DNA from 2 places in the Halomonas sp. TP35 genome. Region 1 is predicted to be linked to the other one. Evidence: predicted binding sites of a transcription regulator. Region 1 holds the regulator's gene; the other holds the start of a gene.
The links. Region 1 encodes sigma-54, which starts transcription at its own class of promoters, with help from an activator protein. Its sites were predicted from a motif close to TGGCACNNNNNTTGCTNT; they were not measured.
Positions count from the first base shown of each region.

Region 1 (4,301 bases):
CGACTGGATTACCGACCGCTTGGGTGGCCACGGCGCCGTACGTGAAATTTGCGATACATTGCTTGAAGCCCAGGGCCACTGGAGTACGGTTCTCGACACGTATTTGCATGGTCGCGTGTAATGTTTCAAAGCGCCAAGAAACGCATCGGACTAGCAGCCCTGGTGATCGCTTTAGGGGGGCTACTGGTATGGCTGGACCCACGCGGCCCGGAAGACCGGCCCGTTGACGAAGAAGCGCAGGCTGAAGAGCCTGGCCACGTGCTGGAAAATGCCGAGATCACTCTGTTTGGTGAGACAGGGCATATCCAGCAGTCGCTAGCCGCGCCTTTATTGATTTACATACCACAAAGTACCTTGGTCGAAGTCACTCAGCCCGAAGCGACGCTGTTTGATAGTGACAACCGAGAGTGGCTCGCTAACGCCAACGAAGGTGTTCTGAACACGGCCACCCAAGCGCTAACGCTGTCTGGTGATGCGCGGCTTCTGGCACCTACAGAAGGCTGGCAGCTTGATACTGAGTTATTACGTTATGATGGGGTAGCGCGTCATGTCTGGAGCGAGGCGCCCGCCGTGTTTCAGCAGCCACCCCAACGAATGAGCGCATCACGTATGGATGTTTGGCTTGATGATAGCCAGGTCCGATTAACCGATAACGTTAGCGGTCATCACCCCCCCGCAACACAAAATCCTTAGGAGTCGCTATGAACGCTTTTATTCGCACCGCGCTTTTCGCTCTTGCGGTGCCGCTATCGGCAGCGGCCCAGACAAGCCAAGCCCCCATTGAAGTAGAAGCCGACCAGTTAGATCTTGATCAGCGTGCGGGCACTGCCGTTTATTCAGGCGATGTCAATATTCGCCAAGGCAACATGCAGCTACGTGGTGATCGCGTTGAAATTATCCGTAACGACGCGGGTGAGCTTTCTCGCGCTATTGCCACCGGTGAGCGCGCCTATCTACGCAATCAACTCGATGATCAGGATGCGCCGATGGAAGGATGGGCGCGCCGCGTGGTTTATCACGTAGCAGAGCGGCGTGTAGAGCTTATTGACCAGGCCGAGCTGACCCAAGCGGGCGATCAGTTTACCGGTGGCCGCCTGGAATACTTCATTGACCGCGAAGTGGTGCAGGCACGCTCCGATGTAAGTGGTAGCGAGCCGCAGCGTATTCGTATGACGCTTCAGCCAGCGCAATAGGAGTCAATCATGTCTATTGCGGAAGCACCGCCCATAAAAACCCTTTACGCCAATCACTTGGCAAAAAGTTATAAACGCCGCCGCGTGGTTAAAGACATTAGCCTGGAGATTGCTCAAGGCAGCGTGGTAGGCCTGCTCGGCCCTAACGGCGCAGGTAAAACCACATCGTTTTATATGATTGTGGGCCTGGTGAAGTCTGATGCGGGTACCGTGCGTATCGACGAGCAAGACTTAACCCGCGTCCCCATGCACGAACGCGCGATGGCCGGCATTGGCTATCTACCCCAGGAAGCGTCTATTTTCCGTAAACTATCGGTTGCGGATAACATTATGGCGATTCTGGAAACCCGCAAAGAGCTGGACAGGGCAGGACGAGAGCAGCGGCTTGAGGCCCTACTTGACGACTTTCATATTACCCACATCCGTGACAGCCTGGGCATGAGCCTTTCCGGCGGCGAGCGGCGACGCGTCGAAATTGCCCGATCCCTGGCCACTGAGCCCGCGTTTATCTTGCTGGATGAGCCATTTGCAGGTGTCGATCCCATCTCGGTTGGTGAAATCAAGAGCATTATTCGTGCTTTAAAACAGCGCCACATTGGCGTGCTAATTACCGACCATAACGTCCGAGAAACACTGGATATTTGCGATATCGCCTATATTGTCGGTGACGGCCATATCATTGCCGGTGGCAGCCCTCAGACTATCCTTGATAACCAAAAAGTGAGGGAGGTTTACCTGGGTGCTGATTTTCGCTTATAAGTTTAATTTCACCGCTAAACAGTGATCTGCAGTAAAAAATTTATCAGTGGCATGCTTATTGCACTTGCACAACAACATGACTCGCACTAGGGTGAAGCTTTCCGATTAACGAGTGGTTCTCAGATGGTCATGAAAGCTTCTCTCCAATTGCGTATCGGTACGCAGCTGACCATGACACCTCAGCTGCAGCAAGCGATTGCACTGCTACAGCTATCGACATTGGATCTACGTCAGGAAATTCAGCAGGCGCTGGATGCCAATCCAATGCTGGAGCAGGAAGATGAGTTCGGCGAGCAGGCGGCCGTCGAAACACCCGACGAGGAGTGGTCAGAAAGTATCCCCGAGGAACTGTCTGTCGATAGCGACTGGTCGGATACTTACCAGGACATGGGCAGCACTGGCAGTAGCGAAGGCCCCGATTTTGAGCGCCAGGCCGCCGGACAAAGCCTGCATGGACATCTCCTTTGGCAACTGGCGATGACCGACTTTACGGCTCGTGAGCAGCTAATCGCCGAAAGCCTGATTGATGCGCTAGATGCCAATGGCTACCTGATGCAGCCGCTCAACGATATCCGCGATGGGCTACGTGCCCAGGATATCGAAGGCCTTAGCCAGCGAGAGATGGAAACCATTCTGATGCGTTTACAGCAGTTCGAGCCAACGGGCGTCTTCGCCCGAGACTTGCGCGAGTGCTTGATGCTTCAGTTAGCAACGCTCCCCGACGACACTCCCCTGCTCGTTCCGGCGCGCCGATTGGTACGCCAGTTTCTTGAAGCTCTCGGCAAAAATGACATGCGCCTATTAAAGCGCCGCCTAAGCCTGGACGATGAGCAGCTAGACGATGTGATCGGTCTGATCCGAAGCCTGGACCCTCGCCCCGGCAGTGCTTACGGCGTCACCGACGATAGCTACATCACACCCGACTTGGTTGTACGTCATGATCATGAAGGCTGGCACCTGGAGCTTAACCCTGAAGCCCTGCCCCGGCTACGTATCCAGCCCGACTACGCCAGCTTAATCAAGCGTGCAGACAAGAGTCAGGATAACCAGTTTTTAAAAGAACACTTACAAGAAGCGCGCTGGTTAATCAAAAGTCTGTCCAGCCGCAACGATACGCTTCTACGCGTAGGACGCGAGATTATCACTCGCCAAATCGGCTTTTTAGAGCACGGCGAAGAAGCGATGAAGCCTTTGATTCTTGCCGATATTGCCGAGGCGGTTGAGATGCACGAATCAACCATTTCTCGGGTCACCACACAAAAATATATCCATACCCCACGGGGCGTATTCGAACTTAAATACTTTTTCTCAAGCCAAATTAGCGGGCAGGATGGCGGAGACAGCCACTCAAGCACCGCGATTCGCGCCCGGCTTAAAAAGTTGATTCAAGATGAGCCTCCCGGCAAACCTCTTTCGGACAGTCGTTTAGTGACATTACTGGAAGATGGCGGCATCACAGTGGCACGCCGTACGGTGGCGAAATATCGTGAGTCGCTGGGCATTCCCTCATCAAGTGAACGTCGTCGTTTGCGTTAGTCGTTACAAGAGAAATGGCAAAACTCGCGACAAGGGCTTTGCAACACCGCAAAAAGGGTTACAATCGAAATTCAGACCGATGGATAAGGAGCACGTCAATGCAAGTAAACATCACGGGTCATCATGTAGAACTGACTGACGCCTTGCGTGACTACGTTAATGAAAAACTTGAACGCGTCGAACGTCATTACGACAACATCACCACGGTACAAGTTACCTTATCTATTGAGAAGGAGCGCCAACATGCCGCGTGCACCCTTCATGCGGCAGGCGCCGATTTACATGCCGACGCCGAAGATGTCGACATGTATGCCGCTATTGACGCCTTAGCAGACAAAATTGATCGTCAACTCGTTAAGCACAAGGAAAAAGCACAAGCTCGCGCCCAAGGCGCTGGCGTGCGTTAATTCAATGACGTTGGAAACCATTCTCCCCCCGGAGCGCGTACTTTACGACGTGCCCGGGGGCAGCAAAAAGCGGGTGCTGGAGTTTTTCAGCACCTTTATCGCTCAAAATACACCCAGCCTGGATAGCCAAGAAGTTTTCAGCCGACTGATCGGCCGGGAACGCCTTGGCAGCACGGGGATCGGTAACGGCGTTGCCATACCCCATGCGCGCAGCCCACATTGCGTTACGCCTATTGCGGGTTTTCTAAAGTTATCAGAACCTATTGATTTTGATGCTATTGATGGCGATCCGGTTGATCTCGTCTTTGTGCTGCTTGTTCCCGAAGAGGCTGACGACACGCATTTGTCGCTTTTGGGTCAAGTGGCCACCATTATGAATGATGCGAGCACACGCCAGGCGTTACGC
Region 1 covers NZ_JBQSUZ010000002.1:455,801-460,101, forward strand. The annotation lists gene ACT3RU_RS04830 (KdsC family phosphatase) at 1-121, shown strand, start outside; gene lptC (LPS export ABC transporter periplasmic protein LptC) at 121-693, shown strand; gene lptA (lipopolysaccharide transport periplasmic protein LptA) at 702-1,193, shown strand; gene lptB (LPS export ABC transporter ATP-binding protein) at 1,203-1,952, shown strand; gene ACT3RU_RS04850 (RNA polymerase factor sigma-54) at 2,076-3,488, shown strand; gene hpf (ribosome hibernation-promoting factor, HPF/YfiA family) at 3,587-3,895, shown strand; gene ACT3RU_RS04860 (PTS sugar transporter subunit IIA) at 3,900-4,301, shown strand, end outside.

Region 2 (4,301 bases), on a different contig from region 1:
TTCACCGCGATTGGCAACTAATACTTTATTGAACATGGGTCGTAGCCTCGTTATGCGTGGGAGGTTTGCGCCTTGATGTAGGCACGCCAGCCACCAAACTCGGTGACATCCTGAGCATCTGTGATTCCATGCCCTTCGCAGATAAAGCCGTTGATCCAGCGGCCGTCGGCAAGCTCGACACTGCCGATACCCAGCGGCGCGGGGATCAGGTCGACAAACGAGCCAAATTCCGACGCGGCCATTTCCCATACTTCAACAATGATGGCGGCACCGTTTTCGTGAACGCGCTGCAGGCCGGGCTTGGGCGGTACGGTGTTGGGCAGGGCAAACAAGCGGTAATTGGCGGACGTTGTCGTGGACGCCACGCGCCAGGCATGGCGCTCGGTCAGTTGGGTATTCAGCGGCATGCCGGAAAGATGAGCGCCTACCACAGCGACCTGAACGGTGGGGACGGCAAGGGTGGTATGAACGGTTTCCGGCGGGCGTGCCTGGTCAGTGGCACCCAGCGGCGTCGGGTGGGCATTTAGCCAGCGGCTGGCCAGGGTCTGCAGTTCCCGATCCTTCCAGGCGCCGCTCACCAGGGTAACGCCAAAAGGCAGTCCATCGTCGCGGAACCCGGCGGGTACCGCCAATGCGCAAAAATCGGCCAGGTTAACGAAGTTGGTATAGGTGCCGAGCTGGCTATTGAGCGTTAACGGGTCAGCATTAACCGCTTCGATAGTGGGCGCGGTAGGGGCGGTGGGGACTAACAGGCCATCGATATCATCCAAAAGATTATCGATCACCCTAACCAGCTCTTCCTTGCGGTATTGCGCCTTGAACGTATCGGTGGCGCTGTATTTACCCGCGTTACTAATAATGCCGCGCACCACGTCATTCATGTTCTGGGCATGTTCGGCCATGAAGGTTTCCACGGCGGCGTGGCGCTCTGCTACCCACGGCCCTTCATAAAGCAGGGCGGCCAGTTCAAGCATGGGGGCAAAATCAAGTTCGACGAGCGTTACCCCTTCAAGCTTTTGCCATTTTTCCACGGCCGTTTGCCATGCCTTTTCAGCCACCACGTCGCCGAAGAACTGGGGCGACTGGGGAATGGCAAGCCTGGCTAGCGGGCCAGGACGGCGTATGGCCGGGGCATCCAGGGGGAGGGCGCTTGGCGCCTTGCGTGAGAAAGCGTCGGCAGGCTCGAAGCCGGCCATTAGCTCGGCGATCTGCCCGGCATCATTGACAGTCAACGAGAAGATGGAGACGCAGTCCAGCGAGCGGCACGCCGGTACTACACCATCAATGCTGAACAGGCCTTTGGTGGGTTTAAGCCCGACCAGGTTATTTAAGCCAGCGGGCACGCGACCGGAGCCTGCCGTGTCGGTACCCAGTGAGAATGGCACTAGCCCGCGTGCCACCACGGACGCCGACCCAGAACTCGAGCCGCCGCTCACCACTTCAGGATTGAAGCTATTGGCCACGGCACCAAACGGCGAGCGGGTACCCACCAGGCCGGTGGCAAACTGATCCAGATTGGTCTTGCCGATGAGTACTGCGCCCGCGGCGCGCAGCTTGTCAATCAGAGCAGCGTCACGGGTGGGTTGATAGGCGTAGGCCGGGCAGCCCGCCGTGGTGGCAAACCCGGTGGCATCAATGTTGTCTTTCGCCGCAAACGGAATGCCGTAAAGCGGCAACTTGTCTATCTTGCCGTCTGCCTCGTCCAGACGTGTTTGAAGTGCTGCCAGGGCATGAGCCAGCCCCTCCTGGTCGAGAAGTGAAATCCAGGTATTGTCGGCACTATCAAGTTTGGCCAGTTGCGTGATCAATTCACCGAGTAAGGCTCCCGGGGTTGCGCCCTCGTTATATGCCTGCCGCCATTGTTCGAGTGTCCAGCCGCGTGTGGTCATCATGTTTGGCCCTTGGTTATCCATGGTCTTGTATACAAGTCATTTTGCAAACCACAGGCCAAGAAAATGCTAAATGTTTTAAAAACAGAAGCTTGGCGATAAAAGGATAAAAATGGACAGTTTTTATGCACTTTTATCGTGCGAATCAGACCGCTTTAGCACCAATGAAGTGCTTTAAGACCCTGAATCAAAGATGGAAAACTCCTGTAAAACAACTTGTATACTTTTTATATGGTTGAATTTTTTATGTTTTTTTAAAGTGTGGAACGCATCGTGCAATGTGCAGGACGAGTTACAGGCGCTTTCAGGCAATTGAGTACACCTGATTAATGACAAATATCTAGCTGCCCGCTTGCAGCTTGGGGATGCGAAACATGAACTTGAAAAAACAGGCACTGCTGGGTCTTTCTGCACTGGCCCTTTCGGTATCGTTTCATGCGTCAGCCAATGATGACCCTATCAAAGTGGGTATCCTTCACTCCCTTTCTGGCACCATGGCTATCAGTGAGTCGACGTTAAAAGACACTGTTGAAATGCTGATCCAGCAGCAGAACGAAGCCGGTGGTCTGCTGGGTCGTCAGCTGGAAGCCGTGGTAGTGGACCCGGCCTCCAACTGGCCGCTGTTTGCCGAACGCGCCCGCGAGCTGCTGGCCCAGTATGAGGTAGACGTGGTGTTCGGCAACTGGACATCGGTATCACGTAAAGCGGTGCTGCCGGTGTTTGAAGAACTCAATGGTCTGTTGTTCTACCCGGTGCAGTACGAGGGAGAAGAGTCGTCTGCAAACGTCTTCTATACCGGTGCCGCGCCCAACCAACAGGCGATTCCCGCTGTCGAGTATTTGATTAACGAAGTCGGCATTGAGCGCTTTGCTCTGGTGGGTACCGACTATGTCTATCCGCGCACCACCAACCGCATTCTCGAAGCGTTTCTGAAAGATGAGCACGGCGTGGCAGGCGACGACATCATGGTCAACTACACGCCCTTCGGCCACTCCGACTGGCAGAACATCGTCTCCGAGATTCGTCGCTTCGGTGAAGAGGGCAAGTCTACCGCGGTGATCTCGACCATCAACGGCGACGCCAACGTGCCGTTCTACCGCGAGCTTGCCAACCAGGGTATTGATGCCGCTGATATTCCAGTGATTGCGTTTTCGGTAGGTGAGCAGGAGCTTTCCGGTATCGACACTGCGCCGCTCGTTGGCCATCTGGCTGCCTGGAACTACTTCATGAGCGTGGATACCGATGACAACTACGACTTTATCGACGCCTGGATTGAGCACACCGGTAATGAAGAAGCGGTCACCAACGACCCAATGGAAGCCCATTACATCGGTTTCAACATGTGGGCCGAGGCGGTGCGTAAAGCGGGTACCACCGATGTAGGCGCGGTGAAGGATGCCATTATCGGCGTGAGTGTGCCCAATCTCTCGGGTGGCTATGCGGCGATGATGCCCAACCACCACATCACTAAGCCGGTACTGATTGGCGAAGTGCAGGACAATGGCCAGTTCGATATCGTCTGGCAAACGCCCTCAACCGTTGCCGGCGATGCCTGGTCCGACTACTTGCCCGGCTCGCGCGACCTGATTGCCGATTGGCGCAAGCCCATGGAGTGCGGCAACTTCAACGTTGTGAACGGCTCATGCGGTGGCAGCACCGCTACTGAAGAAGCCGAAGCGGCGCTCGCCGAATAATACTGGCCACCCCTTGCCGCCCGCCTGATCGGGCGGCAAGGGAGCACGCTAACTCTCCACCTTGACCACCAAAGGAACAACCCCATGAGGCGTTTCCTTTCCTGGGGGTTTTTGTGCGCTGTGTTGTTGGGCATAACACTCAACGTACAGGCACAGACAGGCCCCGATACTTCTGATAATGACGCCGCGCTTGAGCTTCTTGAGGCGCTGGATGTCGATTCCTACCGCGATAAAGGCGAGGCGATTACCGCCATATTGCAAAGCGACGACGAGCGCGCCCGTGATTGGCTGCAGGCTCTGCTGGATGGCCGCTTGCAGCGTGCCGACGATGGTCAGTTTGTTGTCGTACTCGATAACAGTGGCCGAGAGTGGCCGGTGGCCGACGCCTTGACGAATGAACCGCTGGGTGAGATGTCACGCCGCGACCTGGACCGCGTGGGCATCAATAACGCCCTGCGAAACCAGCTGCGCAGCGCGATTGCTGTGGTGGACCTTTACTCGCCCAATCTGGATCGCCGCCGTATCTCTGCCGAACGTTTGCTGGGTGAAGTCGATGGTGAGCTGCTTGAACCCATCAATGCGCTCATTCTGGAAGAAAAGGATAGCCAGGTACGTTATCGGCTGAGCCAAGCGGTCGCCATTTACCGTGCTGAGCAGGGTGAAATGGCGGGTATCGAAGCGCTAACCGGAAGCCTTCATCCACGCGCTAGAGTTGCGC
Region 2 covers NZ_JBQSUZ010000001.1:386,672-390,972, forward strand. The annotation lists gene uca (urea carboxylase) at 1-36, opposite strand, end outside; gene atzF (allophanate hydrolase) at 51-1,892, opposite strand; gene urtA (urea ABC transporter substrate-binding protein) at 2,264-3,583, shown strand; gene urtB (urea ABC transporter permease subunit UrtB) at 3,668-4,301, shown strand, end outside.
Region 2: the regulator sigma-54 is predicted to act here: its motif matches at 1,933-1,950, upstream of atzF (allophanate hydrolase).